4 regions of the Kitasatospora sp. NPDC048715 genome follow, and region 3 is predicted to be linked to each of the others. Evidence: riboswitches for the same ligand, from Rfam matches in the RefSeq annotation. Region 3 holds a riboswitch; each other region holds the start of a gene.
The links. A riboswitch is a leader RNA that binds a small molecule or an ion and turns the genes downstream of it on or off. The one in region 3 is predicted to bind cobalamin.
Positions count from the first base shown of each region.

Region 1: another riboswitch for cobalamin. It lies ahead of ACGFSC_RS24550 (CoA-acylating methylmalonate-semialdehyde dehydrogenase); the one in region 3 lies ahead of metE (5-methyltetrahydropteroyltriglutamate--homocysteine S-methyltransferase).
Region 2: another riboswitch for cobalamin. It lies ahead of ACGFSC_RS28825 (iron ABC transporter permease); the one in region 3 lies ahead of metE (5-methyltetrahydropteroyltriglutamate--homocysteine S-methyltransferase).
Region 4: another riboswitch for cobalamin. It lies ahead of ACGFSC_RS08155 (HoxN/HupN/NixA family nickel/cobalt transporter); the one in region 3 lies ahead of metE (5-methyltetrahydropteroyltriglutamate--homocysteine S-methyltransferase).

Region 1 covers NZ_JBICVH010000013.1:204,179-211,453, forward strand. The annotation lists gene mmsB (3-hydroxyisobutyrate dehydrogenase) at 1-706, opposite strand, end outside; gene ACGFSC_RS24540 (enoyl-CoA hydratase/isomerase family protein) at 703-1,776, opposite strand; gene ACGFSC_RS24545 (acyl-CoA dehydrogenase family protein) at 1,776-2,924, opposite strand; gene ACGFSC_RS24550 (CoA-acylating methylmalonate-semialdehyde dehydrogenase) at 2,921-4,420, opposite strand; cobalamin riboswitch at 4,630-4,820, opposite strand; gene ACGFSC_RS24555 (hypothetical protein) at 5,126-5,326, opposite strand; gene ACGFSC_RS24560 (SRPBCC domain-containing protein) at 5,334-6,077, opposite strand; gene ACGFSC_RS24565 (cytochrome P450) at 6,107-7,275, opposite strand, start outside.
Region 2 covers NZ_JBICVH010000016.1:277,386-284,660, reverse strand. The annotation lists partial or broken gene ACGFSC_RS28845 (ectoine/hydroxyectoine ABC transporter ATP-binding protein EhuA) at 1-41, shown strand, start outside; gene ACGFSC_RS28840 (CGNR zinc finger domain-containing protein) at 127-714, shown strand; gene sodX (nickel-type superoxide dismutase maturation protease) at 711-1,073, opposite strand; gene sodN (superoxide dismutase, Ni) at 1,347-1,742, shown strand; cobalamin riboswitch at 1,831-1,981, shown strand; gene ACGFSC_RS28825 (iron ABC transporter permease) at 2,089-3,153, shown strand; gene ACGFSC_RS28820 (ABC transporter ATP-binding protein) at 3,240-3,989, shown strand; gene ACGFSC_RS28815 (ABC transporter substrate-binding protein) at 4,018-5,010, shown strand; gene ACGFSC_RS28810 (nuclear transport factor 2 family protein) at 5,098-5,481, shown strand; gene ACGFSC_RS28805 (GNAT family N-acetyltransferase) at 5,492-5,968, shown strand; gene ACGFSC_RS28800 (anti-sigma regulatory factor) at 6,157-6,567, shown strand; gene ACGFSC_RS28795 (SigB/SigF/SigG family RNA polymerase sigma factor) at 6,748-7,275, shown strand, end outside.
Region 3 covers NZ_JBICVH010000019.1:127,826-135,100, reverse strand. The annotation lists gene metE (5-methyltetrahydropteroyltriglutamate--homocysteine S-methyltransferase) at 1-2,239, opposite strand, end outside; cobalamin riboswitch at 2,395-2,624, opposite strand; gene cobF (precorrin-6A synthase (deacetylating)) at 2,740-3,498, shown strand; gene ACGFSC_RS31825 (MarR family transcriptional regulator) at 3,871-4,323, opposite strand; gene ACGFSC_RS31820 (MFS transporter) at 4,323-5,786, opposite strand; gene ACGFSC_RS31815 (zinc ribbon domain-containing protein YjdM) at 5,939-6,295, opposite strand; gene ACGFSC_RS31810 (AAA family ATPase) at 6,454-7,275, opposite strand, start outside.
Region 4 covers NZ_JBICVH010000003.1:327,093-334,367, reverse strand. The annotation lists gene ACGFSC_RS08170 (AAA family ATPase) at 1-688, shown strand, start outside; gene ACGFSC_RS08165 (hypothetical protein) at 697-2,370, opposite strand; gene ACGFSC_RS08160 (metalloregulator ArsR/SmtB family transcription factor) at 2,429-2,812, opposite strand; cobalamin riboswitch at 2,895-3,108, shown strand; gene ACGFSC_RS08155 (HoxN/HupN/NixA family nickel/cobalt transporter) at 3,139-4,254, shown strand; gene ACGFSC_RS08150 (aminopeptidase P family protein) at 4,636-5,742, shown strand; gene efp (elongation factor P) at 5,821-6,384, shown strand; gene nusB (transcription antitermination factor NusB) at 6,389-6,826, shown strand; gene ACGFSC_RS08135 (thioesterase family protein) at 6,969-7,275, shown strand, end outside.

The DNA of each region.
Region 1 (7,275 bases), on a different contig from region 3:
CGGCGGCATAGTCGCGATTGGCCGGACTGGTCGGCACCGGACCGGGGACGGGGCAGTTGGTGGTCAGCGCCCAGCACTGCCCGGAGGCGGTGGAGGCGACATCGTAGAGCGCCTGGTGGCTCAGCCCCAGGCTCTCCCCGAGGACAAAGGCCTCGCTGACCGCGATCATCGAGACACCGAGGATCATGTTGTTGCAGATCTTGGCGGCCTGCCCGGCACCGGCCGGACCGCAGTGCACCACCTTCCGGCCCATCGCCTCCAGCACCGGTCGCGCCGCCTCGAAGTCCGGCTCCTCGGCGCCGACCATGAAGGTGAGGCTCGCGGCCGTCGCACCGACCACTCCGCCGGAGACCGGCGCGTCCACCGAACCGTGTCCCGCGTTCACGGCCTGCTCGTGCGCCGCCCGCGCGTCCGCGACGTCGATCGTGGAGCAGTCCACGAACAGCGTTCCCGGGCGTGCGGCGGGCAGCAGTTCCGCGTAGGCGGCCAGCACGTGCCGACCGGCAGGCAGCATGCTGATGACGACGTCGGCCTCCCGCACCGCCTCGACCGCGGACTTCGCCGCACGGACGCCGGCTTCCCGCGCCCGCCGCACTGCTTCCGGAGCGAGGTCGTAACCGACAACCCGGTGTCCGGCCTTGACCAGGTTGGCGGCCATCGGGCCGCCCATGTTGCCGAGTCCGACGAATCCGATCGTGTGGGTCACCAGCGCTCCAGGGGTGTGGTGGCGGCGAGGCCGAGTTCGCGCTCGCCGAGCGGGGCGAAGTAGCGGGCCACGACGGCGGGTTCGACGGCGCTCAGCGCGGCCGGGCTCCACCGCGGTGCACGGTCCTTGTCGATCACCTGGGCCCGGATGCCCTCGGCGAGGTCCGGCGTGGCGAGCGCCGCGCAGGAGACCCGGTACTCCTGGTCCAGCACCGCCTCCAGCGGGCCGAGGGCCCGGGCCCGGCGCAGCGCGGCCAGGGTGGCCTTCACCGCGGTCGGGGAGTTGGCGGCGATCCGGTCCGCGGCCTTCTTCGCCTCTGGTTCGCCGCTGCCGCGGAGGCGGTCGAGGATCTCCTCCACGGTGCCGGCCGCGTAACAGTGGTCGATCCAGTCGCGCTGCCCGTCCAACAACCCGGCCGGCACGGGCTGGACGTGCCGTTCCAGGGCGTCGTGCACGGGCAGTTCGGCCAGGTCGTCCAGCAGCGCCGGGAGCCGTTCGGAAGGGACGAAGTGGTCGGAGAGACCGCAGAGCAGGGCGTCCGCGGCGCCGACGGAGCCGGCCGTCAGGGCCAGGTGGGTGCCGAGTTCGCCGGGGGCGAGGGCGAGCAGGTAGGTGCCGCCGACGTCGGGGACGAAGCCGATCCCGGCCTCCGGCAGCGCGACGCGAGTGGTCTCCGTCACGATCCGGACGCTGCCGTGGGCGGAGACGCCGACGCCGCCGCCCATGACGATGCCGTTCATCAGCGCGACGTACGGCTTGGGGTATCGGGCGATCCGGGCGTTGAGGCGGTATTCGTCCCGCCAGAACTCCTCGACGGCGCCCGGATCTCCCCCGGTGGCGGCGCGGTGGATGGCCACGATGTCGCCGCCCGCGCAGAACGCCCGTTCGCCGGCCCCGCTGATGACGACGGTCCCGACCTGCTCGTCGTTCTCCCAAGTGTCGAGGGCTTCGGAGATCCTCCGCACCATGCCGTGGGTGAGGGCGTTCAGGGCTGCAGGACGGTTGAGGACGATCAGGCCGGCCCGGCCCTCGCGCTCGGTGAGGACCTCCTCGACGGTGTCCTCGGTCATCATGCGGCTCCCGTCAGGCCGCGGGCGACGATGACGCGCATGATCTCGTTGGTCCCTTCCAGGATCTGGTGCACCCGCAGGTCGCGGACGATCTTTTCGATGCCGTACTCGGCCAGGTAGCCGTAGCCGCCGTGCAACTGGAGGGCGGCATTGGCGACTTCGAAGCCGGTGTCGGTGGCGTACCGCTTGGCCATCGCGCACAGCTCCGGCGCCCGGGGATCGACCCGGTCCAGCGCGGCGGCGGCCCGCCAGAGCAGCGACCTTGCCGCCTCCAGCTCGGTGGCCATGTCGGCGAGCCGGAACTGCAGCGCCTGGGCGTGCAGCAGCCGGGCGCCGAAGGCCTCCCGGTCGGCCAGGTAACGGGTGGCGCGTTCCAGAGCGTCCTGCGCGCCGCCGAGCGAGCAGGCGGCGATGCCGAGCCGGCCACCGTTCAGCCCGTTCATGGCGATCCGGAAGCCCTCGCCCTCGCCGCCGAGCAGGCGGTCGGCGGGCAGCCGGACGCCGTCCAGTACGACCTGGCGGGTGGGCTGGGCGTTCCAGCCCATCTTCTTCTCGTTCGGACCGAAGGAGACCCCCGCGTCGTCCCGTTCGACGACGAACGCGGAGACCCCGGCGGCGCCCGGGCCGCCGGTGCGGGCCATCACCACGTACACCCGGGCTGTGCCCGCGCCGGAGATGAACTGCTTGACGCCGTCGAGGATCCAGTGGTCTCCGTCGCGTCGGGCCCGGGTGGTCAGCGCCGCGGCGTCCGAACCCGCGCCGGGCTCGGTGAGGCAGTAACTGGCGGGCGTCGCCATGGCGCTGAGCCCCGGCAGCCACCGGGCTCGCTGGGCGTCGTCGCCGTAGCGGTCGATCATCCAGGCGACCATGTTGTGGATGGACAGGTAGGCGGCGATCGACGGGCAGCCGGTGGCCAGGGCCTCGAAGACGAGCACGCCGTCGACCCGGGTGAGCCCGGAGCCGCCCGCGTCCTCACGGACGTAGACGCCGGCCAGGCCGACCTCGGCCGCTTTGCGCAGCACGTCCACCGGGAAGTGCTTGGTCTGGTCCCACTCGACCGCGTTCGGAGCGAGGTGCTCGCGGGCGAAGGCCAGCGTGGTCTCCGCGATGGTGAGCTGGTCCTCGGTGAGGTCGTGCACGGCGCTCATCCCATCGTCGGCATGGTGAAGCTCGCGCCCTCCTTGACCCCGGAGGGCCAGCGCGAGGTGACGGTGCGGGTGCGGGTGTAGAAGCGGATCGAGTCCGGCCCGTGCTGGTTGAGGTCGCCGAAGGCGGAGCGCTTCCAGCCGCCGAAGGTGTGGTAGGCGATCGGCACCGGGATCGGCACGTTGACGCCGACCATGCCGGTGTTCACCCGGCGGGCGAAGTCCCGGGCGGTGTCGCCGTCCCGGGTGTAGATGGCCACGCCGTTGCCGAACTCGTGCTCGCTGGGCAGCCGCAGCGCCTCCTCGTAGTCGGCGGCGCGGACCACGGTGAGCACCGGGCCGAAGATCTCCTCGCGGTAGACGCGCATGTCCGGGGTCACCCGGTCGAACAGCGAGGCGCCGAGGAAGAAGCCCTGCTCGTGCCCGTCAAGGCGGAACTCCCGCCCGTCGACGACGAGTTCGGCGCCCTCCCGGACCCCGACGTCCAGATGGCCGCGCACCCGCTCCAGCGCGTCGGCGCCGACCAGCGGGCCGAAGTCGGACGCCGGGTCGTCCGAGCGGCCGACCTTCAGCGCGGCGATCCGCTCGACCAGCTTGGCCACCAGCGCGTCCGCGGTCTCCTCCCCCACCGGGACGGCCACCGAGATCGCCATGCAGCGCTCCCCGGCCGAACCGTAGCCGGCGCCGATCAGCGCGTCGGCGGCCTGGTCGAGGTCGGCGTCCGGCATCACGATCATGTGGTTCTTCGCGCCGCCGAAGCACTGCGCCCGCTTGCCGTGGGCGGCGGCCGTCGCGTAGACGTACTGGGCGATCGGGGTGGAGCCGACGAAGCCGACGGCCCGCACCCGCTCATCCTCCAGCAGGGTGTCCACCGCCTCCTTTCCGCCGTTGACCACGTTGAGCACGCCCGGCGGCAGCCCGGCCTCCAGGAACAGCTCGGCGAGCCGCAGCGGCACCGACGGGTCCCGCTCGGAGGGCTTGAGCACGAAGGCGTTCCCGCAGGCCAGCGCGGGCGCGGCCTTCCACAGCGGGATCATCGCCGGGAAGTTGAACGGCGTGATGCCGGCGACCACGCCGAGCGGCTGGCGCATCGAGTAGACGTCGATGCCGGTGCCGGCGTTGTCGGTGAACTCGCCCTTCAACAGGTGCGGGATCCCGGCGGCGAACTCCACGACCTCCAGGCCGCGTTGGAGATCGCCGTGGGCGTCGGCCACTGTCTTGCCGTGCTCGGCGGAGAGCAGCCGGGCCAGCTCCTCCTTCTCCTGCTCGACCAGCTGCAGGAAGCGCAGCAGCACCCGCGCCCGCCGCTGCGGGTTCCAGGCCGCCCACTCGGGCTGGGCCTGGGCGGCGTCGGCGATCACCGCCTCGACCTCGGCCCGGTCGGCCAGCGGCACCCGGGCCTGCACCCGGCCGGTGTTGGGGTCGAAGACGTCGCCGTAGCGGCCGGACGTCCCGGCGACGCGCTTGCCGCCGACGAAGTGGGTCAGTTCGCGGACCATCGGTTCCTTCTCTCGTCACAGGTGGGGAGAGGAGGAATGGAGAGCACACCGCCCACGCCGCGGGGCTCGGGCGTACGGTGGTACGCCGACGCCTCGCGACAGGCGGTGATTGACGAACCGTCAGAGCAGGTTGGCCCCGGCGGTCGGCAGCACGGCAGCGGAACGGGAACAGCGGCCCGGAGTCATGCGTGTCGTCTCCATCCTCGTGGAAAACACGGATCACCCGCGGCCGGTATCCTGACTCCCGGATCCACGCCCGCCCCTGGCCTTCCCGGCTGGCTGCCAGTGGCCGTCACATGCGAGGACGAACTCCCCGGTCACAGTGGCGGGACCGTGCCGGACTCACACCGGCTTCCCTGACACCGCGGACCTGCCGTCGACCATATAGTTGGACGTCCTAGTAAGTCCAGAGAGCCGGGCCGACGGCACCCACGAAATCCCACCTCGCCCCATCGGATCCGTTCCGGCCCGAGGTCCCGCCCTCCCGCCGAGACCGTCAGGCCCTCGCTCCCGGTGTGCGACGCCGCTCACGGCTCAGCGACATCACAGGCCGCAGGGCACACCCGCGCGGGAATCGTCCCGATGAAAAGCAGCCGAGAACTCGAAGGCTGCGGAGTGCCCGTCTCGCGGTCATCAGCGACGGGGCCGGTGCCGTCCGGGAGCGGCGGCTTCCGGACGGCACCGGCCCCGTGGGGGCCAGGAGGGCTACCAGCGGCGGCGCGACGGCGGTGGGTTGAGCTTGGCGGCGAGGGCCGAGAGGAAGGTGGGGAGCTTGTCGACCATGGCCTTGGGGACCGGGGTGGTCTGGACGCCGCCCCGCTGGACGTCCTCGACGAGGAGGGTGTAGGTGCCGTTCTCCTCGACGAGTTCGGCGGCGAAGAGCAGGGTTCGGGTTGAGGTTTCCATCGGGGTCCTAGGCTTGGGTGTCGTTGAGCCAGGCGGTCCACGCCGCGGTGGCCCGCTGCTCGTCGGCGTCCTCGGCGAACAGGTGGTGGCCCAGCCAGATCGGCACGTTCCAGGTGCTGCCGTTGAAGAACCGGTAGAGCGCGTCCGGGCCGCGCAGGCCGACGAACTCGGGGCTGAGCCAGTCCACGACCACCTCCTCCGGGCCTCCGTCCCTGCCGGGGACGAGAAGTGGGAAGCGGTCGCCGACGGCCGCGTCGTCGGCGAGGCCGAGGCGGCGGCGCAGGGCGGCGAAGTCGGCCGGGTCGGCGGTGGGTTCGGGGCGCTGGGCCCTGGCGTAGACGGCGGGGCGGCCGGCGAAGTGGCGCAGGTACTCGGCGAGGCCGTGCTGGTAGAAGTCGACGTGCTTCTCGGCCGCGTCCGACTTCCTGTCCCAGACCTCGTCCCAGACGCCCTTGTGCACCCAGTGGATTCCCATCCGCAGGTGACTCGTTCCGCCGTCCACCGGCTCGATCCAGTAGCTGAGCGTGTTGGAGAACTCGTCGCCGAGGGCCGCCCGGACGGCGAAGTGCCGCGGCGGCTCCCACGCCACGACGGTGGAGTCGCCCCGGGTGGCCTTTCCGCCGACGCGCGGCTCGATCTCCATCGGGTACAGCCAGCCGAGGTTGCCCGCGCCGGTGGCGACCGCGGCCCAGACCTGTTCCGGCGTGGCGGGCAGGTCCTGTTCCCGGCGGACCTCGAACTCTCGGGCCATGGGCGGTACTCCTTCGTCGTCGTTCATGGTCAGTGGGTGAGCGGCAGAGCGCACAGCCGCCGTTGCAGCGGGTTGGGCCGCCAGTCCAGCGCCGCCTCGTCGGCCATCCGCAGTTCGGGCAGCCGGCGCACCAGCGTGCCGATCGCCACCTCCGCCTGGAGCTTGGCCAGCGGGCCGCCGAGGCAGAAGTGCGGCCCGTGGCCGAAGCTCAGGTGCCGGTTGCCGGGGCGGGTCAGGTCGAGCCGGTCGGGGGCCTCGAAGCGCTCGGGATCGCGGTTGGTCGCACCGAGGAACAGGTACACCAGCTCACCCTCCCGCAGTGTCCGTCCGCCGATCTCCAGGTCCTCCGCGACGACCCGGACGATCGCCTGGGTCACCGTGTCGTAGCGGGCGAGTTCCTCGACGGCGCCCCGGATCAGCGTCGGGTCCGCGCGCAGCCGGGCCAGTTGGTCCGGGTGGCGCAGCAGGGCGAGGACGCCGTTGCCGATCAGGTGGGTGGTGGTCTCGTCGCCGGCGGTGATCAGGACGAAGCAGGTGGACAGCAGTTCGGAGTCGGTGAGCCGGTCGTCCTGAGCCTGGGTGGCGACCAGGGCGCTGATCAGGTCGTCGCCCGGGTCCGCCCGGCGCAGGCGGACGAGCCGGGCGAGGTACTCCTCGTACTGCCCGATCGCCTCCTCGGACTTGTCGATGTCCTCGCCCAGCCGGCCGAAGCGGCGGAACCAGGTCTTGACCTGCGGCCGGTCCTCGTCCGGAATGCCGAAGAGCTCGCAGACGACGGACATCGGCAGCGGGGCTGCGACCGCCTCGATCAGGTCCATGGTCGGCCCCGCCGCGACGGCCTCGTCGATGAGCCGGTCGACGATGCGCTGGACGCCGTCGCGCAGGGCTTCGACGCGCCGGGCGGTGAAGGCCCGGTTGGCCAGCTTGCGCAGCCGGGCGTGGTCCGGCGGGTCGGTGTTGGTCATCACCCGGCCGAGCCGGTCGGTGAGCCGGCTGAAGGCCTTCATGTCGCCGCCGAGCGCACCGTAGGCGCGGGTCATCCGGTCGCGGTCGTTGGACAGCCGCAGGTCGCTCAGGGCCGCCTCGACGTCGGCGTACCGGGTGAGGTACCAGATGCCCTGGGCGCTGCGGTGGACGGGGCTCTCGCGCCGCATGCGGGCGTAGAACGGGTACGGGTCCCGCCGGGCCTCGGGGGTGA
Region 2 (7,275 bases), on a different contig from region 3:
AGGCGCCGGTCCAGGTCAAGGGCGAGAGCAGGGCCGACGCCCTCCCGCCAGGGAAAAGAGGCCGGAGCTCCGCCCGGGTAATAGGCTGGAGGCAGTCAGCCCGTTACCGAACCTGGAAGGACCCCTGTGGAGCTCGCCGCCTACGCCGATCTCGCCGTTCGGCTGGTGAACACCGAGGAGCCCGAGCGCGGCACCGACACGCTGACCTCCGTGGAGGCCGTGCGCGGCCTGTTCTCCGACTCCGCGCGGGCCGCCGCGCTCGCCGACGAGTCCGACCTGCCCCGGCTGCGGGCGGTGCGGACCCGGCTGCGCGGGGTCTTCGAGGCCGCCGCGGAGGGGGACGAGATCCGCGGCGTCGACCTGCTGAACAGCCTGCTGATGGAGTACCCGGTCAGCCCGCTGGTCTCCGGGCACGACTACCTGGACGACGCCGGACGACCGCGCTGGCACCTGCACCTGGCCGACAACTCCCCCACCGCCACCGCGCACTTCACCGCGGTCGCCTGCATGGGCCTGGCCGTCCACCTGACCGAGCTGGGCGCCGACCGGCTCGGCATCTGCCAGGCCGCGCCCTGCCGCAACGCCTACCTGGACACCTCGACCAACCGCTCCCGCCGCTACTGCTCGGACCGCTGCGCGACCCGCGCCAACGTGGCCGCCTACCGGGCCCGCAAGCGCCAGGAGGCGGAGGCGGCGGCCCGGGGCGGGTCCTAGACGTCCTCCACCCAGGCACCGAGCCGGCGGGCGAGGCCCGGCACCCGGGCCAGCCGCGGGGTGAGCAGCAGCCGCTCCAGCCGGCGCCCCGGCGCCAGCCAGACCGGGCTCGGGCGCAGCCGCAGCAGCACCCGGCCGAGCACCAGCTCGTCCGGCACGGCGCCGTAGCTGCGGCTGTCGCTGTCCACCGGGCGGTTGTCGGAGAGCAGCCACCAGCCCGTGGCCCGGCGCTCGGCGGCCCGCTTCACCACCAGCAGGTCCTGCTGGAAGGGGTGCCGGAAGACCACCACCGCGCCCGGCCGGATCGGCGCGCCGTAGCGGACCAGCAGCTGGTCGCCCTCGCGCAGGGTCGGGACCATCGACGGCCCCGCCACGTCGACCAGTCCGAACGGCAGCGCGCCGCCCCGGTCCGGCCCCCCGGCCCCGGCGTCCTGCGGTCGCGTGCTCCGCGCCACGACTCCTCCTCCTGCTCCGCCCGCCCCCAGTCTGCCGTACGGACCGTCACCGGTCCGATGTCCGGATTACCCCGGTTCCTGGTCCGTCTTTTGCCCTAGGCCCGCCGCCCGATCGCGAAACGGCGAGGCCGGAAGGGTAATCTCGGGCGCGGGAAGACGATCTAAGGAAGGACTCCCATGTTCTCTCGTCTGTTTGCACCTCGCGCCACCGCCCACGCCCACTGCGACCTGCCCTGCGGCGTGTACGACCCGGCGCAGGCCAAGCTGGAGGCCGAGTCGGTCAAGGCCACCCAGGAGAAGTACCAGGCCAACGAGGACCCGCACTTCCGCGCCCGCGCCATCATCATCAAGGAGCAGCGCGCCGAGGCCGTCAAGCACCACATCTCGGTGCTGTGGAGCGACTACTTCAAGGCCCCGCACTTCGAGAAGTACCCGCAGCTGCACCAGCTGATCAACGACACCCTGAAGGCCGCCTCGGCCGCCAAGGCGTCCACCGACCCGGCCACCGGCCAGGCCCTGCTGGACCTGATCGCCGAGGTCGACAAGATCTTCTGGGAGACCAAGCAGGCCTGAGCCTGACGCGTCGCCACCCGACCGCCCCCGTCCGCACCGCCGGACGGGGGCGGTCGCGCGTTCCCGGCCCGCCCAGGGCCGGTAAGGGTTGCCTGCCCTGAGTGGCTGTTATGCTGCCAGGGCGTCCGAGGGGGAAGTCCGGTGTGAATCCGGCGCTGACCCGCAACGGTGAGCACGGCCCGTACCAGCCCGTACGGCCCGCGCCAGCCCGATCGCCCCCGGCCGCTGAACTCCCGACAACTCGCCGCGGACTGCGAGGGGAACGGCGCCCAGGCACGCCTTCGGCCGGCGCCCGCCCCGGCGCACCCGCGGCCCGAGGCAAGGCGCACCCGTGGACCGTGCAGTCGTGGACCGTGCAGTCGGCCCGCCCACCCGTCGAATACCCGTCGTCCCGCTCGCCGCCGGCCTCGTCGCCGCCCTGCTGCTGTCGCTGCTCTGCGGGGTCGCCCTCGGCTCCTCCGGACTCGGCCTGCCCCGGGTGCTGCGGCTGCTGGGCGCCGGGCTGACCGGCGGACGGCTGGACGCGGACGAGGCGGCCGCGTACGCGATCGTCTGGGAGATCCGGCTGCCGCGCACCGTGCTGGCCTCCGTCGTCGGCGCCGGACTCGCCGCCTGCGGGGTCGCCGTCCAGGCCCTGGTGCGCAACGCGCTGGCCGACCCCTTCGTGCTCGGCATCTCCTCCGGCGCGGCCGTCGGCGCCAACGCCGTCCTGCTCTTCGGCGCCTTCGCCTCGCTCGGGGTGTGGGCGATCTCCGCCTCCGCCTTCGGCTCCGCGCTGGCCGCCATGACGCTCGTCTACCTCGCCGCCCGCACCGCGTACGGACTCACCCCGCTGCGCCTGGTGCTCACCGGCACCGCGCTGTCCTACGGCTTCTCCGCCGCCACCACCCTGATGGTCTTCGCCGCCGACCGCGGCGAGGCCGCCCGGGACGCCATGATGTGGCTGCTCGGCAGCCTCGGCGGCGCCACCTGGGGCAAGGTGCCGATCGCCGCCGTCACGGTGGTGGCCGGCCTCGCGTACCTGGCCTGCGCCGCCGGACGGCTGGACGCGCTCGCCATGGGCGACGAGACCTCCGCCTCGCTCGGCGTGGACCCGGACCGGCTGCGCCGCGAGCTGTTCGTGGTGACCGCCGCCGTCACCGGCACCGTGGTCGCGGTCAGCGGGGCGATCGGCTTCGTCGGGCTGCTGATGCCGCACCTGGCGCGGATGCTGGTCGGCGCCGGGCACCGCCGGGTGCTGGTGATCGCGCCGCTCGCCGGGGCACTGCTGCTGGTCTGGGTGGACATCGCCTCGCGCACCCTGCTGGCACCCGCCGAACTGCCCGTCGGGGTGTTCACCGCGGTGCTCGGCGTGCCCGCCTTCCTGCTGATGATGCGCCGCCGCGGCCAGGCCCTCGGAGGAACCCGGTGACCGACGTGACCACGGCGACCGACCCGACCGGCCCGGCCGCGCCCGACCCGGCGCGGGCCCAGGACCTCGCCGTCGACGCCGTCTCGGTGGAGCTGGCCGGCACCCGGCTGGTCCACGAGGTGAACCTGGCGGCCGCCGCCGGGCAGGTGGTCGGGCTGGTCGGCCCGAACGGCAGCGGCAAGTCGACCCTGCTGCGCTGCGTCTACCGGGTGCTGAAGCCGGCCGGCGGCGTGGTCCGGCTGGCCGGCGACGACCTGCACGCCCTGAGCGCCCGCGACACGGCCCGCCGGGTGGCCGCGCTGACCCAGGAGCACTCCGCCGAGTTCGACTTCACCGTCGCCGAGGTGGTCGCCATGGGCCGGCTGCCGCACCGCCGCGGCTTCGGCTCCCCGGCCGACGGGGACGCGGAGCGCTGCGCCGGGGCGCTGCGCAAGGTCCGGGCCGGGCACCTCGCCGAGCGCGGCTTCCTGAGCCTGTCCGGGGGCGAGAAGCAGCGGGTGCTGTTCGCCCGCGCGCTGGTCCAGGAACCGCGCCTGCTGGTGCTGGACGAACCCACCAACCACCTCGACATCGCCCACCAGTTGGAGGTGCTGGCGCTCGCCCGCGAGGCCGGCCCGACGGTGCTCACCGCGCTGCACGACCTCAACCTGGCGGCCGGCCACTGCGACCTGGTCTACGTGCTGCGGGCCGGGCGGATCGTCGCCTCCGGCCCGCCCCACGAGGTGCTCCGCCCCGCCCTGCTGGCCGAGGTGTTCGGCGTCCGCGCCACCCCGGTGCGGCACCCGGAGACCGGCGCCCTCCAGCTGCTGTTCGACCGGCTCGCCCGCTCCTCCTGACCCGTCCCGCCTGCCCAGAGGAACCACCTTGCGCACCAAGGCCGTTGCCACCGCCGCCCTGCTCGTCCTCGGACTCACCGCCTGCGGCGCCGAGATCGCCCCGAAGGAGGCCGCCACCGCCTCCGCCCACTACCCGGTGACGGTGGACAACTGCGGGCAGAAGCTCACCTTCGCGCAGAAGCCCGCCCGGGTGGTGACCAACGACGTCAACATCACCGAGCTGATGCTCTCCCTCGGCCTCGCCGACCGGATGGCCGGCTACGTGATGCCCGACGACAAGGGCCGGATCGACAAGGTGGCCTGGAAGGACGGCTACCAGCAGACCACCTGGCTCTCCAAGAAGGTGCTCACCAAGGAGATCGCCCTCGACGCCCGGGCCGACCTGGTCCTCGCCGGCTGGCACTACGGCTTCGACGAGGGCGCCGGCGTCACCCCGCAGGCCTTCAAGGCGCTCGGCGTCGACTCGTACGTGCTCAGCGAGTCCTGCCGCAGCGGCAAGGGCACCGAGCGCGGCGTGATGGACCCGCTGGAGGCCCTCTACACCGACCTGGCCAACCTCGGCGAGATCTTCGACGTCAAGGACCGCTCCGACCGGCTGATCGCGGACTTCAAGGCGCAGATCGCCGCCGTCCCGCAGCCCGAGCGCCGCCCGTCCGTCTTCCTGTACGACAGCGGGCAGGACAAGCCGTACACCGCCGGGAAGTTCGCCGCCGCCAACGAGATCATCGCCAAGGCCGGCGGGAGCAACATCATGGGCGACCTCGCCGACACCTGGGTCACGGCCGGCTGGGAGGGCGTGGTGCAGCGCGACCCGGAGGTGATCGTGATCAACGACTACGCGACGCCCGGGGCCGAGGAGAAGCGGAAGTTCCTGAAGTCCTTCCCGCCGCTGGCCAACGTCTCCGCGGTCAGGAACGACCGGATCTTCGTCATGGACTACGTCGACCTGGTGGAGAGCCCGCGCAACCCGGCCGCGGTCGGCGCGCTGGCCGAGTACCTGCGCACCGTGCCGGCCCGCTGACGGCCCCCGGTCCGCTCCTCCGGGGCGGTGGCCGCGGGCGTACGCTCAAGGTACGAGCCGACGGAACCCGACCGGAGGAGCGAGATCATGACCACGATGGCGACCCCCGGCGCCTTCGACACCCGCGCCCTGCGCGAGGGCATCGAGCGCTGCGACGCCGAGACCCTCCTGGCGCTCTACGCGCAGGACGCCGAACTGCGCATGGTCGATCGCAAGACCCAGCCCAGCCACCCCCTGGTGATGCACGGCCGGGAGGAGATCGGCGCCATGCTGGACGACGTCTACGGCCGCGAGATGACCCACAAGCTGGAACAGGTGGTGGTCCAGGGCGACCACGCCGCCTTCCTGGAGTCCTGCCGGTACCCCGACGGCGTCCGGGTGCTGATGTCCTCGATGGCCGTGCTGCGGGACGGCCGGATCGTCGACCAGACCTCCGTCCAGGCCTGGGACGAGACGGGTCCCGAGCAGTAGGCTCACAGGCATGATCCGCACCGCCGTCGCCACCGACGTTCCCGTCATCCACGCCATGATCCGCGAACTCGCGGACTACGAGCAGGCCCTGCACGAGGCGAAGGCCACCGAGGAGCAGCTGCACGACGCCCTGTTCGGCGAGAACCCGGCCCTGTTCGGGCTGATCGCCGAGGACGAGGCCACCGGCGAGCCGGTCGGCTTCGCGGTGTGGTTCCGCAACTTCTCGACCTGGCGCGGCACTCACGGGATCTACCTGGAGGACCTGTACGTCCGTCCGCAGGCGCGCGGCGGCGGCCACGGCAAGGCGCTGCTGCTGGAGCTCGCCCGGATCGCCGTCGAGCGCGGCTACTCCCGGGTCGAGTGGTCGGTCCTGGACTGGAACCAGCCCTCGATCGACTTCTACAAGGCGATCGGCGCGGTGCCGATGGACGAGTGGACGGTCTACCGGCTCACCGGCGAGGCCCTGGCCGAAGCCGGGCGGCGCTGAACGGCCGTCCGGAGACCGGCGAAAGGGTCTGCCACCCTGCGTCGCAATGCCTTACCATGAGTAACTCCCGAACCGGGGTGCGGAGGGCAGAGCGATGGTGGATGCGTGACGCCGGGCCCCCTACGGGGGTAGCAAGCGGTAACAAGCGGGGTACCAAGAAAGCACAGCGCGCCACCCAGGAGGCAAGGGTGTCCCAGATCGACGGCGATCTCGGTGTTCAGGACTTCGTGGAGGTCCGGCTGCCCGCAGCGGGGGCCTACCTCTCCGTCCTGCGAACAGCGACGGCCGGGTTGGCGGCCCGGCTGGACTTCACGCTCGACGAGATCGAGGATCTGCGGATCGCGGTCGACGAGGCCTGCGCCATCCTGCTCCAGCAGGCGGTGCCCGGGTCCGTACTGTCCTGCGAGTTCCGGCTGGTCGGCGACTCGTTGAAGGTCACCGTCTCGGCCCCGACCACCGACGGCAAGGCCCCCGAGCGGGACACCTTCGCCTGGACGGTGCTCTCCGCCCTGGCCGGCGAGGTCGACTCCTCGGTCGGCGCGGACAAGACCGTGTCGATCAGCCTGAACAAGAAGCGCGGCGGGTCCCCCGCCCACTAGCCGGGCGCCGGACCGAACCGCACGACCGAGCAGCACCGAGCACCACCCGCGCAAGGGCCGTCCGCCGCTCCCCCGACCGGGGTTCCGACGGACGGCTCCCGGTACCGCCACCCACGCGGTACGACCAACGAGACGATTCCGGGGCCACCGGCCCCGGTGCTCCCGGAACGGAACGGGGGAATGGCCGTGAGTGATCTGGACCGTACCGGCCTCGCGACGGCGGGACCCGCCGTACCGACCCAGGCGAGCGTTCCCGGCCTCGCCGCCAACGACGAAGCGCACCCGAAGGACGCCCAGCGGATGAGCCACCCCACCGAGCCGACGTCCGAGCCGACGCCTGCCTCCGTGCCCCCGCCGGACCCGGCGGGCGAGACGGACCCGGCGGTCGAGGCCGAGCCGCACAGCGCCGTGCCCGCCCAGGGCTCGCACCGCACCGGCGCCCCGGACCGGGAGGCCGCCCGTGCGCTGTTCGTCCGGCTGTCCGCACTGCCCGAGGGCTCCCCGGAGCGCGTCGAGCTGCGCAACCAGCTGGTGCGGATGCACATCCCGCTGGTCGAGCACCTGGCCCGGCGCTTCCGCAACCGGGGCGAGCCGCTGGACGACCTGACCCAGGTCGCCACCATCGGCCTGATCAAGTCCGTGGACCGCTTCGACCACGAGCGCGGGGTCGAGTTCTCCACCTACGCGACGCCGACCATCGTCGGGGAG
Region 3 (7,275 bases):
CGCGGGTCTTCAGCCCGCAGTCCGGGTTGACCCAGAGCCGCTCCGCCGGGATCGCCGCCAGGCCCGCGCGCAACAACGAGACGGCTTCGTCGGTACTGGGGACGCGCGGGGAGTGGATGTCCCAGACGCCGGGGCCGACCTCGCGCGGATAGCCCGCCTCGGCCAGCTCGCCGGCCACCTCCATGTGGGAGCGGGTGGCCTCCAGGGAGATGACGTCCGCGTCGAGTTCGTCGATCGCCGTCATGATCGCGCCGAACTCGGCGTAGCACATGTGGGTGTGGATCTGGGTGTCCGCGCGGACGCCGGAGGTGGCGAGGCGGAAGGCCTCGGTGGCCCAGGCCAGGTACGCCGGGCGGGCGGCGGCCCGCAGCGGGAGGGTCTCGCGCAGCGCCGGCTCGTCGACCTGCACGACGGCGGCGCCGGCCGCCTCCAGGTCGACGACCTCGTCGCGCAGGGCGAGGGCCACCTGCCGGGCGGTGTCGGCGAGCGGCTGGTCGTCGCGGACGAAGGACCAGGCGAGCATGGTGACCGGGCCGGTGAGCATGCCCTTGACCGGGCGGTCGGTCAGGCCCTGCGCGTAGCGGAACCAGTCGGTGGTCATCGGGTGCGGACGGGAGATGTCCCCGGCCAGCACCGGCGGGCGCACGTACCGGGTGCCGTACGACTGGACCCAGCCGTGCCGGGTGGCGAGGTAGCCGGTGAGCTGCTCGGCGAAGTACTGGACCATGTCGTTGCGCTCGGGCTCGCCGTGCACCAGGACGTCCAGCCCGGCCTTCTCCTGGTAGGCGACGACCTCGCGGACCTCCGCCTCCATCCGCTCCCGGTAGGCCGGGGCGTCGATCCGACCCGCCGTCAGATCGGCCCGGGCGGTGCGCAGTTCGGCGGTCTGGGGAAAGGAGCCGATGGTGGTGGTCGGCAGCAGCGGCAGCCCGAGCCGGGCGCGCTGGGCCTCGGCCCGCTGCGGGTACGCCTGGGCGCGCCGGGTGTCGTCGGCGGTGACGGCGGCGGCGCGGGCGCGCACCGCCGGGTCGCGGGTGATCGGGGAGTTGGCGCGGGAGGCGAGGTCGGCGCGGTTGGCGGCGAGCTCGGCGGTGATCGCGCCGGTGCCCTCGCGCAGGCCCCGGGCGAGCAGTGCCGCCTCGCCGGCCTTCTGTCGGGCGAAGGCCAGCCAGCGGGCGATCTGCGGGTCGATGTCGCGCTCCGCGGCGGCGTCGATCGGCACGTGCAGCAGCGAGCAGGACGGCGCCACGTCGACGGTGCCGGCGAGGCCGAGCAGGGTCGCCAGGGTCGCCAGTGACTTCTCCAGGTCGTTGATCCAGATGTTGCGCCCGTCGATCACCCCCGCCACCAGCCGCTTGCCGGGCAGGCCGCCGGCGGCGGCGAGGTCCTCCAGGTTGGCGGCGGCCGGGCCGGTGAAGTCCAGCGCCAGGCCCTCGACCGGGGCCTTGGCCAGCACCGGCAGCGCCTCGCCGAGCCGGTCGAAGTAGCTCGCGACCAGCAGCTTGGGCCGCTCGGTGAGACCGCCCAGCTCGCGGTAGGCGCGGGCGGCCGCGTTGAGCTCGGCCGGGGTGCGGTCCTGCACCAGCGCGGGCTCGTCCAGCTGCACCCACGCGGCGCCGGCGGCACGCAACTCGGCCAGCAGCCGGGCGTAGACGGGCAGCAGCCGGTCCAGCAGGGTGATCGGCTGGAAGTCGGCGGCCACCCCGGGCGCCGGCTTGGCGAGCAGCAGGTAGCTGACCGGCCCGACCAGCACCGGCCGGGCGGCGTGGCCGAGCAGCAGCGCCTCGCGCAGCTCGCCGACCGCCTTGGCCGGGTTCGCGGCGAACACCGTGTCCGGGCCCAACTCAGGTACCAGGTAGTGGTAGTTGGTGTCGAACCACTTGGTCATCTCCAACGGGGCGACGTCCTGGTTGCCGCGCGCCATCGCGAAGTACCCGGCCAGCGGGTCGGCGTCGACCGCCTCCCGGTGCCGCGGCGGGATCGCGCCGACCGCCACCGTGGTGTCCAGCACGTGGTCGTAGAGCGAGAAGTCGCCGGTCGGCACCTCCGCGACCCCCGCCTCGACGAGCTGCGCCCAGTTCGTCCGACGCAGGTCGGCGGCGGTCGCCAGCAGCGCCTCGGCCGCGACCGCGCCCCTCCAGTACCCCTCGATCGCCTTCTTCAATTCACGGCCCCGGCCCTGACGGGGGTATCCGTGGGCGGTGGCGACGCTCGCCGCGGCTGCGGACTTCGTGGTCAAGGGACTCTCCTTCGCGAGTCTGGATCCTCAAGTGCCCGGTGACGGCACGAGGACGCGAAGGGATGACGGACCGGACGGACGACCGCACCCGTGCGCGGCTCCGCCCGATGTGGTCGCCGACCCGCCCACGAGGTCACCGGATGGCCGCGCGCGAACGCTCGCGCACGGGCAGTGGCAGGTCTTCGGACTCGCGGGCACACCCACCTCGGCCGAAACCGGGGCGGACACCTACTGGCCGTCGCTTCCCAGACCCGTCCCGGGTCCAGTGCGTATGACGGCGGTCGTTCCCACTCACCGCTGCGGGGCAGTCCCGGATTCCCACCGGGTTCCCTCTTGCGACGCACCTGCCTGGCGGACAGGGCGAACCAGCTGCACCGCCAGCTTAGGGGCAAACCGTCGGCGTCGAGGCGGAAATCTCGCAAGGCGTCCGCGTGGTGAGACGCGGGCTCCGCGCCCGGCCCCGGGCGGCGCACCCGGGGGCGAACGGCAGAATGGCTCCCATGCGGCACATCTTCGTCATCGGCATCGGCGCGGGCGACCCCGACCACCTCACCCTGCAGGCGGTCAAGGCGATCGGTCGCACCGACGTCTTCTTCATCCTCGACAAGAGCGAGGAACGGCAGGACCTGATCGCGCTGCGTCGCCGGATGCTGGCCGACCACGGACGGCCCGGGCACCGCGTGGTCGCGGCGCCGGACGCCGAACGGGACCGCGCCACCCCCGCGTACGCGGCCGCCGTGGACGACTGGCGCGTCCGCCGCGCCGATCTGGTCGAACGGCTGGTCGCCGAGCACCTCGGCCCGGGCGAGAACGGCGCCTTCCTGGTCTGGGGCGACCCCGCCCTCTACGACAGCGTCATCGCCGTGGTGGACGACGTGTCGAACCGGGGCGGCGTGCCCTTCGCGTACGAGGTGGTCCCGGGCATCAGCAGCGTCTCCGCGCTCGCCGCCCGGCACCGCACCACATTGACCCGGGTCGGCCGGCCGGTGCAGATCACCACCGGCCGCCGCCTCGCCGAGGGTTTCCCCGAGGGGGTGGACGACGTGGTGGTGATGCTCGACGGCCGGGCCGCCTTCGCCGGGATCGACCCCGAGGGGCTGGAGATCCACTACGGCGCCTACCTCGGCACCCCCGACGAGGTGCTCGTCTCCGGTCCGCTCGCCGAGGCCGCCCCGCGCATCCGCGAGCTGCGTGAGCGGGCCCGGGAGCGCAAGGGCTGGATCATGGACACCTACCTGCTGCGACGCTCGGACGGCTGACCCGACGCCTGCCGGAAGTCCGACGGCCGGCCGGCACGCCCGGCGCCCGGCGATCCGGGCGTCGCCGACGGCGATGGCGATGGCGATGGCGGAACAGTTCCCGAACAGCCCGCACGATCGGCGTGCGGGCCTGCGGAGAACGGAGACTGACGGACCGTCAAGGGCAGTGGGTCCCGGCGGTCGGCAACACGGCAGCACGGCAGCACGGCAGCACGGCAGCACGGCGGAACGGCGGAACGGCGGAACGGCGGCGGAACGGGAACAGCGGCCCGGACTCATGCGTGCCCGTCTCCGTCCTCGCGGAGAACACGGACCACCCGCGACCGGTGTCCCGACTCCCGGATCCACGCCCGCCGCGTCGGGCGGCAGCCCTCAGTCCAGGAGCTTCGCCACCACCCGGTCGAGCGCGCGGAGGTCCTCCGGCGGCAGCGCGAGCAGCGCGTCCGGCGGCGTGGCGAGGATCCCGGTGGCGAGCGCGGCCTTGGCCTCGCCCTCCTCGGTGAGGTGGACCAGCTTGGAGCGCCGGTCCGCCGGGTTGGTGATGCGCTCGGCGAGCCCGCGCCGCACCAGGTCGTCCACGATGACGCTGGTGTACGGCGGGTCGGCGGTCAGCCGCTCGGCCAGCTCCCGCAGGGTGATCGGGCCGGCGGCGAGCCGGCGCAGCGCCCGGACCCGGCTGAAGCTCATGCCGAGGGCTTCGGCGACGGTCCTGCGGCGGTCGTGGCGCTCCAGCACGAGCGCGTACATCCCCTGCCAGACCCGGGCCGCCGTCGCGGCGTCCGTCCCGCTCCCCTCCGGGTGCCCACCGGTGTCGAGGCGCTCCATCAGGCGTCCACCGTCTCCTTCGTCTCCGTGCTTCCCTCGGCCGCCTCCTCGGCGGCGAGCCGCCGCGCCGTGCGCTCGGCCGTCGCCCGGGCCCAGCGGCCGGAAGTGAGCGTACCGGTGACCAGCACGGCGGCGCCGCAGCCGGCGATGATCCACCATGCCGTCCGGGCCGCCCCGGTGAAGGCCGCCGGGTCCGCGAGGGCGCTGCCGGCCATCAGCGCGCCGGTGACCGCGACGCCCAGGGACTGGCCGACCTGTCGGCTGGTGGAGGCCACCGCCGCCGCCACCCCGGCCTGCGAGCGGGGCATCCCGGAGACGGCGGTGTTGGTGATGGGCGCGTTGACCAGGCCGAAGCCGGTGCCGAAGAGCAGGAAGGCGAGGACCAGCAGCCAGGTCGGCAGGTGCTCGGAGTAGCCGACCGCCTGGAGCACGGCGCTCGCGGTCAGTGCCGCCCCGGCCAGCAGCAGCGGCGTGCGCGGCCCCCGGGCGGCCACCATCCGGCCGGACAGCGGCGCGGTGAGCAGCGACATGACCGCCATCGGCAGCATGAACAGTCCGGCGTGCAGCGGGTCGAGCCCGCGGACGTCCTGGAGGTACAGGGAGGTGAGGAAGAGGAAGCCGCCGAGGCCGGCGAAGGCGGCGACCGCGATGACGGTGGCGCCGGAGAAGGGCGCGGAGCGGAAGAACCGCAGGTCGATCAGCGGGTCGGTGCGCCGGGGTTCGTACCGCAGCAGGCCCAGCAGCGCGCCCAGGGAGGCCGCCGCGCAGCCGAGCACCACGGGCGAGGTCCAGCCGCGCTCCGGCGACTCGATGATCGCGTAGGTGAGGGCGGCGAGCACGACGACGACCAGCAGTTGGCCGACCGGGTCCACCCGGCGGGTGCGGGCCGCCCGCGACTCCGGCACGTAGCGGGTGGTGAGGAAGAGCGCGGCCAGGCCGATCGGGACGTTGATCCAGAAGATCGCCCGCCAGCCGGCCGACTCCACCAGCGCCCCGCCGATGATCGGCCCGGCGGCCATGCTGATGCCCACCACGCCGCTCCAGACGCCGATCGCCCGGGCGCGCTGCCGGGAGTCGGTGAAGGTGTTGCTGATGATCGACATGGCGACGGGGTTGAGCATCGATCCGCCGACCGCCTGGAGCATCCGCGCCGCGATCAGCCAGCCGAGCCCGGGGGCCAGGCTGCACAGCAGGGAGGCCGCGGTGAACACCACCAGTCCGATCCGGAACACCCGGCGGCGGCCGATCCGGTCGGCGGTCGAGCCGGAGAGCATCAGCAGGCTCGCCAGCACCAGGGTGTAGGCGTCGACCGTCCACTGCAGGCCGGACACCGTGGTGTCCAGGTCGCGCCGGACGGCGGGCAGGGCCACGTTCAGGATGGTGTTGTCGAGGCTGACGATCAGCAGGCTCATGCAGCAGATGGCGAGCACGAGCCAGGGCCGCGGTCGAGCGGCATCGGGCATGACGAACGCTCCAGAGTTAGTTGTATTGTTGTAATCATTGTGATGCTACAACTAATCCGGGCGGCGACTCCACCCCCGACCGGCCCTGGACAGCGCGACGGCCGCGCCCCGCCGATCTCCTCGACGGGGCGCGGCCGCTGGGGGCCCGCGGATCAGGCCTTCTTGACCACGCCGGACTTGAGCTGCATGGCGCCGAAGCCCTCGATGCGGCAGTCGATGTCGTGCCCGTCGACGCCGTCCACCAGGCGGATGTTGCGGACCTTGGTGCCGGCCTTGATGCCGGAGACGCTGCCCTTGACCTTCAGCGCCTTGACCACCGTCACGGTGTCGCCGTCGCTCAGCACGTTGCCGACGGCGTCCTTGATCACGCGCTCGCCGGCCGGCACGCCGGCCTGGTCACCGCCGCCGGGCACCCACTCGTGGGCGCACTCGGGGCAGACCATGAGGGCGTTCATCTCATAGGTGTACTCACTGGAGCACTGCGGACACGGGGGAAGGTTGTCGCTCATGTGTTCAGGATATCCAGCTGTCCGGAGCTGGTCCGGGCACGAGTGAGGAGGTCAGCAGGGGTGCCGGCACCGGTCGGCCGCCGCTTCCGATGGGCACGGGGTCATGGCCGGCGGCCGCGTCCGCCCGGCCTTCCCCGCCCGCCTCCGCCGCCGGGCCGTCACCCGCCCAGCGGCGCGGGCAGCGGACGGGAGTGCAGGACGTCCAGCCGGGAGACCGCCCGCGTCACCACCACGTACAGCCGGTGCAGGCCGCGCGCCTCGGCCTCCACGATGGCGGCCGGCTCCAGCACCACCACGTGGTCGTACTCCAGCCCCTTCACCAGCGAGGCCGGCAGCACCGTCACCCGCGCAGTGGTGCCGACCTGTTCGGCCGCCCCGGTCGGGATACCCGCCGCGAGCAGCGCCTCGGCGGCCTCCGCCACCGCGCCGTCCGCCGCGATCACCGCGATCGAGCCCTCGCGCTCCAGCGCGGCCCGCACCGCCGCGACCGCCGCTCCGCCCAGGCCGCCCCCGGCCACCCGCCGCACCGTCAGCTCCCCGTCCTGCCGCAGCGACACGGCCGGCGGCACGTCCACGTCCAGCGCGCCCAGCAGGGTGTTGGCGAGGGCCGTCACGGCGGCCGGGACCCGGAAGCCGGTGGTCAGCGGCACCACCGCGGCCTGCGGCTTGCCCAGGTGGGCGAGCTGCTCGGGCCAGCTTCGGGCGGCCCACGGGGCGGTCGCCTGGGCGAGGTCGCCGAGGACGGTCAGGGAGCCGAAGGCGCTGCGGCGGGCGATCGCCCGGCACTGCATCGGGGAGAGGTCCTGGGCCTCGTCCACCACGACGTGGCCGAAGCCGGCCGGGCGCTCGATCAGGCCGGCCACCTCGTCCAGCAGCATCAGGTCGTGCTCGGACCACTTGGCGCTCTTCGCCGAGCGCGGCGGCCGGCGCCACAGGATCGCCGCCTGCTCCTCGGGGCCGAGCACCCCGTCGGCGGCCTC
Region 4 (7,275 bases), on a different contig from region 3:
GCTGTGCGAGTCGCTCTGGCTCCTGTACCACGACCGCAGGCTCTACCAGGACTGGATCGCCACCCACCGGCTCGGCATCGAGTCGGCCCAGTGGGACAACCAGCCGGCCGCCGTGGTCCGGATGCGCAACCAGCTCGCCCGGGCCCACTTCGACCGCAAGGAATACCGGCTCGCCGCCGAGCAGTTGGCGCTCGCCGCGGAGCAGGTCCCGCTGGTGACCGACCGTCGGGTGGTGGGGGTGCTCCACGAGACGGACGGTCTGCTCTGCCTGGCCGACGGCCGCCCGGGCGACGCGGTGCGGCGGTTCACGCTGGCTCTGGCGGCGAACCGGGGCGACGAGCACGGCGAGATCGTCCAGAGCTACAACCTGGCGCAGGCGCTGATCGCCGACGGCCGCGCGCAGGAGGCGCTGGCCCGGCTGGCCGAGGCCACCGCGCAGGCCGAGCGGACGCGGGACGAGGACATGCTGATGAAGCTGCCGCTGGTCCGCGCCCGGGCCCACCGGGCGCTCGGGCAGCCGGAGCTCGCCGCCGTCCACGCGGGCGACTGCGCCCGGCGGGCCGAGGAGCGCGGCCAGTACGCGAAGGAGGCGCAGGCCCACACCCTGCTGCTCGCCCTCGCCGAGGAGCTGGACGACGCGGAGCTCGCGGAGCGCAGCCGGGCGCGGCTGCGGGAGCTGCCGGAGTAGCGCCCTTCTCAGGGGCCGGTACGGAAGGACACCCGGGTGCGGTGCTCGCCGGTGCGGACGGTGAGGCCGTGCCGGGGGAGGCCGGCCGGGTCGCCGCCGTCGGCGAGCCAGCAGGCCACGGCGGAGCCGAGCAGCGGCGGGTCGACGGCGGGGTCGGGGCAGGTCCAGTCCGGTTCGGCGCGGGCCTCCAGCAGCAGGCCGGCGCGCAGTCGGAGCAGGTGGCGGGCCGGGCCGAGGGCGGCCACCGCGACGGCGAGGCCGGGGAGTTCGGCGGCGGAGTCGGCGAGCCAGCGGGCGGCGGGGCGTTCGGCGTGCACCTCGGTGCGGGCCAGGACCTCGGCGGTGTAGCGCAGGGCGTCGCCCGGGTGCTCGTCGGTGAGGGCGTGGAAGCCGCGCGGGGCGTGGTCGTGCGGGTCGAAGGGGTAGCGCCGCAGGCTGACCTCGGTGCCCTCGCTCCGGCCCTCGACGTCGTAGGCGGTGGGCCGGTCGACGGTGCCCGGGCACGGGGCCGGCCTGGGGTAGGGCGGCAGGGCCGGTTCGTCCCCGGGCTCGTCCAGCCCGGCCAGGAAGGAGTGCAGCAGCGGGCGCAGCAGCCGGGCGGATTCGCCGCGGTGGGCGAGCGAGCGGTCGGTGATCGCGCTCAGGTCGGCCGGGTCCCGGGCGAGGGCCTGTTCGACCTGGGCGGCGAGGTCCCCGTCCGGGTCGAGGACGGGCGCTGCCTGGCCGAAGGCGTAGCCGGGGGAGCGGGGGTCGAGTTCGGCGGCGCCGGTGGCGACGAGCAGGGTGCGGTGGTTCAGGGCGGCGCCGTAGACGGTGACCGAGCCGTGGTCGCCGATCACGCAGTCGGCGGCGACGAGCGCGGCCTGCCAGCCCTGGTGGGGCGGGATCAGGCGCAGGCCCATCCGGCGGGCGTCGTCGAGCAGCGCCTCGGGGTCGTGGCGGCTCCACACGTTGGGGTGCAGGACGACGGCGACCGTGTACTCGTCGGCGGGGAGCCGGCGGACCAGCCGCCGGGGGAGGTCCGGGTGGCGGCCGAACAAGGAGTGCTCGCTCCAGGTGGAGCTGACGACGACGAGCCGTCGGCCGCCGGTGGCGCCGAGTGCGGCGCGGTAGCCGTCGCGGGAGCGCCGGCTGCCGAGCATCCGGTCGAAGCAGGGGTCGCCGACCACCCGGGCGACGTCCAGCGCCTCGGGGCAGGAGACCCGCAGCCGGTCCAGCTGCTCGGGGTGGGAGAGGCCGAGGACGTCCACGAACACCCGTCCGCGGTGGGTGAGTTCGTTGCGGGACAGACCGGCGGCGGTGACCGTGTCGCCGGTGGACTCGGTGACCAGCCGGTTGTAGCCGACGCCGTGCGGGAGGACGACGAGGCGGGCGTCCAGCCGGTGCATGGAGGAGTGGACGGCGCAGGCGACGGCCAGGTCGAAGCGGCGGCTGACGGCGTCCTCCCAGTCCAGCACGGTGAAGCCGGGCAGGCCGTGCAGGTACTCGTCCAGGGCGCGGTCGGCGAAGGCGGAGCCGGGGTTGACGGTGAAGTACCGGTCGATGCCGTCCGGGTTCAGCAGGGTCAGGACGTCCAGGACCCGGGTGGCCGAGGTGAGGGTGCGGGCGACCGCCAGCACGCGGGCCCTGACCGGTCGGGTGTTCCACCGGTCGGCGGGCCAGGCGTGGGGGCGGGACGGCACGTCATGATCGTACTCATCCGCTCCGGCCGCGGCGCGGTTCCGGGGCCGGGCCAGTGGGTCAGCCCGTGGCCGCGGTGGGCTCGTGGTGTTCACCGGCGGCGCACTCGTCGAGGAGGGGGCGCATGGCCTCGTCCACGAGCTGGTAGCGCACCACGCGCCCGTCCCGGTCGCCGGTGACCACGCCGGCCGTGCGGAGCAGCCGCAGGGCCTGGGAGACGGCGGGGTCGCGCATGCCGGTGGCGACCGCGAGGTCGGTGACGGCGAGCGGCCCGGCCCGGTGGAGGGCGAGCAGCAGGGCGAGCCGGCCGGGGTCGGCGAGCAGGGAGAACCGCTCGGCCCAGGACCGGACGTGGGCCGGGTCGCCGATCGCGGCGATGGCCTCGCAGACCCGGTGCCCGTCGATGGTGCGGTGGCCCGCGCGGTCGGCCGGTACGAGATGCATGCGGACATTCTCGCAGGCGGCGGTCTGTGATCCTGGACACCTGCGCAGGTGCGCAACCTTGCACGGGTCGGGGCGTGACCCCTACGGTGTTCCCCGCCGTGGTGCTCGGGAAGACCGGTGACGGACCCTCAGGGGTCCCAGCCCGGAGCGGCCCTCGCCACTGTGATCGGGTCGTTCCTCCGTCCGCGGAGGAACGTCGTCCGTACCCATGGAGCCACTGGGCGCCTCGTGCGCTTGGGAAGGCGGGTGCGGGTGTCCCGTCAGCCAGGAGACCGGCCACGGCATCTCACGAGGTTTTCCACGAGGTGCTGGAGCGTGATCCGCAGATGACCCTGCCCGAAACCGTTGCCGCCGGGGCCGAACCGGCCCCCTCCGCGCTGCCCAGCTTCCAGTGGCGGCGCGAGGACACCGTCCGTACCGCCGGGCTGATGGCGGTGATCGTGGCCATGCACGTGGTGGCCTTCGGCACGCTGATCTTCCTGGTCGCACCCGAGAAGTACGCGGTCGGTACCCAGGTCTTCGGGGTGGGCCTGGGTATCACCGCGTACACCCTCGGGATGCGGCACGCCTTCGACGCCGACCACATCGCGGTGATCGACAACACCACCAGAAAGCTGATGGCGGACGGCAAGCGGCCGGTCTCGGTGGGCTTCTGGTTCGCCCTCGGGCACTCCTCGATGGTGGTGCTGATGGCCGCCCTGGTGGCGGGCGGCGCGCAGCTGGCGAACACCCTGATGGACGACGAGTCGGCCACCCACAAGTGGCTCGGCGTGATCGGGACGACCACCTCCGGCGTGTTCCTCTACCTGATCGGCGCGCTCAACCTGGCGGCGCTGCTCGGCATCCTCAGGGTGTTCCGCTCGATGCGGGCCGGGAAGTTCGACGAGAAGGAGCTGGAGGCGCACCTCGACTCGCGCGGCTTCATGGCCCGGGTGCTGAACCGGGCGACCCGTTCGATCACCCGGCCCGGGCAGATGTTCCCGGTGGGCATGGTGCTGGGGCTGGGCTTCGACACCGCGACCGAGGTCACCCTGATGGTGATGGCCGGCTCGGGCGCCGCCTCCGGGCTGCCCTGGTACGCGATCGTCTGCCTGCCGCTGCTGTTCGCGGCCGGGATGAGCCTGTTCGACACCCTGGACGGGACGTTCATGAACTTCGCGTACCAGTGGGCCTTCGCCAACCCGGTGCGGAAGGTGTACTACAACCTGACCATCACCGGTCTGTCGATCGCGGTGGCCTTCGTCATCGGCACCATCGAGCTGGTCGGGGTGCTGCACGAGAAGCTCGATCTGACCGACCCGGTCACCGGCTTCATCGCCGACATCTCACTGGACAACGTCGGCTACGCCATCGCCGGGCTGTTCGTGGTCGTCTGGGCGATCGCGATCGGGTACTGGAAGCTCGCCGGGGTCGAGAAGCGCTGGACGCCCGAGGGCTCCTGAGCCACCCGGCCGCGAGCGGCGGCCTGCCCGCGCGCGCCGGAACGGCGCCTCCCCGCGGTGGGGAGGCGCCGTGCGCGTTCCGGGGGGCCTGGTGCGCCCCGGGCCGGCGCTCCTCACGGAAGTCGACGTGCCGGCCGGCGACCGGGTCGCACTCGCACAGGACCGGAAGTGACATATCCGTGACGGAGCGTAGCGGCCGGTAGGAGTCCGAGGGGCCGCCGGGGGTGCGGGGCCCCCTCGGCGGCACGCTGCGTGGGGGGCGGGGTGAGGGCCCGAGGGGGACGGTGCCGCGGTCGCGCAGGGGGGCGCGCAAGGGGTATTGGGGGTTCTGCCGGGGGTGCTCGGCGGGCGCTTCGGGCCGGGGGTTCGTAGGCTCGACGCATGGCGGATGCGTACGCGGGGCGGCGGGAGCGGGTGAGGGAGCACTGCAGTGCGGCCGGGGCCGATGCGGCGCTGATCACCCGCGCGGCGAACGTGCGGTACCTGACGGGCTGCGCGCCCTGCGGGGCGAGCCTGCTGCTGACCAGGGAGCGGGCGCTGCTCGCGCTGCCGGACGACCTGCCGCCGGACGACTCCGGGGAGCACCTGATCGCCCCGGACGTCACCCGGCTGCCGGTGGCGGCCGGGTCGGACTCCGCGCTGGCCGTCGCGGCCGTCGCCGCGCGGTCCGGGGTGTCGGGACTGGCGGTGGAGGAGCACGACCTGACCGTCACCCGGCACCGGGCGGTGGGGGGCCTGACCGAGGGGGCCCGGCTGGTGGACCTCGCCCAGACGGTCGAGCGGCTGCGGGTGGTCAAGGACGAGCACGAGATCGCCGACCTGCGGATCGCCGCCGAGATCGCCGACCAGGCGCTGGGCGAGCTGCTGGAGTCGATCCTGGTCGGCCGCACCGAGCGGCACCTGGCGATGGAGCTGGAGCGCCGGATGATCGACCACGGCGCCGACCGGGCCGCCTTCCCGGTCTCGGTCGGCACCGGCAGCCACTCCGGCCAGGCCGCCCACCAGCCCACCGACCGCCGGGTGGAGGAGGGCGACTTCCTGACCGTGGTGATGGGCGCCCAGTACCGCGGCTACGGCGTCTCCACCGCCCGCACCTTCGTGATCGGCGCGGCCCCCGCGCCCTGGCAGGTGGAGCTGCACCGGCTGGTCTTCCGGGCCCAGCGGGCCGGGCGGGAGGCGCTCGGACCGGGCGTGGAGCAGTGCGTGCCCGACCGGGCCGCCCGGCAGGTCCTGGAGGCGGCCGGCCACACCGAGGCCTCCCCGCACCCGGTGGGCCACGGCGTCGGGCTGGAGATCCGGGAGGCGCCGCGCCTCGGTCCGTCGGACATGGGTAAACTGGACAGCCGCGTGCCGGTCACCGTCGGTCCGGGGGTCCACCTCCCGGGCAGGGGCGGCGTCCGGATCGAGGACACGCTCGTCGTGCGCCCCCTCGAAGAGGGCGGGCCCGAGCTGCTCACCATCACCACCAAGGAGCTCCTCGCCCTGTGACCGCGGCCCCCCGGGGGCCGTGGGAGGCAGGACGCAATCCCTTGGTTCCTTGACAGCTATACAGGAGTTAGTGCGCCCGTGGCTTCCACGAACGATCTCAAGAACGGCATGGTCCTCAAGCTGGAGGGCGGCAAGCTCTGGTCCGTCGTCGAGTTCCAGCACGTCAAGCCCGGCAAGGGCCCGGCCTTCGTGCGTACCAAGCTCAAGGAGGTCCTGACCGGCAAGGTCGTCGACAAGACCTTCAACGCGGGCACCAAGGTCGAGACCGCCAACGTCGACAAGCGCGGCATGCAGTTCTCGTACAAGGACGGCGAGAACTTCGTGTTCATGGACATGGACACCTACGACCAGCTGACCATCGAGCCGTCGGTCGTTGGCGACGCCGCCAAGTACCTGCTGGAGGGCTTCGAGGCCCTCGTCGCGCAGAACGAGGGCTCGGTCCTCTACATCGAGCTCCCGGCCGCGGTCGAGCTGACCATCGCCGAGACCGAGCCGGGCGTCCAGGGCGACCGCTCCACCGGTGGCACCAAGCCGGCCACCCTGGAGACCGGCGCCGAGATCCAGGTGCCGCTCTTCGTCACCAAGGGTGAGAAGGTCAAGGTCGACACCCGCGACGGCAGCTACCTCGGCCGGGTGAAGTAAGTCCGTGTCGGCCGCACGCAGCAAGGCCCGCACCAGGGCCTTCCAGATCCTCTTCGAGGCCGACCACCGCGGGGTCGACCCGCAGCAGGTCCTCGCCGACTGGGTGGCCCGCGCCCGCGAGCCCAGGCCCGACGAGGGCACCCCGCAGGTCGGTGAGTACACCATGGAGCTCATCGAGGGGTACGTCCAGCACGCTCGTCGCATCGACGACCTGATCGAGCAGTACTCCGTCGGCTGGTCGCTCGACCGGATGCCGATCGTGGACCGCAACGTCCTGCGGCTCGGTGCCTACGAGCTGATCTGGGAGGACGGCGTCCCGGACGCCGTCGTCCTGGACGAGGCCGTCGAGATCGCCAAGGAGTTCTCCACGGACGACTCCCCGGCCTTCGTCAACGGCATGCTCGCCCGCTTCCTGGAGCTGAAGCCGAGCATCCGCCGGTAGACAGGTGGACGTCGTGGACGGCCGTCGGACCCGAACAGGTGTCCGGCGGCCGTTCCGCGTTTCACCCGGTCGGCGTAGGGTGGGGCCCTACTTGTCAGTAACTTGACGTCCGGAACCACGCGTGAAGGGCAGGTCCCCCCAGATGACCACCGCGATCCGCAGCGAGTTCGACCAGGGCATCGCCCTGACCAGGCACCCCGAGGAGGCCGGCCGCTACGACGCCGAGCTCGGCGCCGGCTGGCAGATCGGCGGCGGGGTGAACGGCGGACTGCTGCTCGCGGTGGCCGGACACGCGCTGTCGCTGGAGCACGGCACCCACCCGGACCCGGTGTCGATCAGCGGTTACTACCTGTCCGCCTCCACCCCCGGCCCGGCCACCGTCCGCACCGAGGTGCTGCGCACCGGCCGCGGCCTGTCCACCGGCACCGCCTCGCTCAGCCAGGACGGCG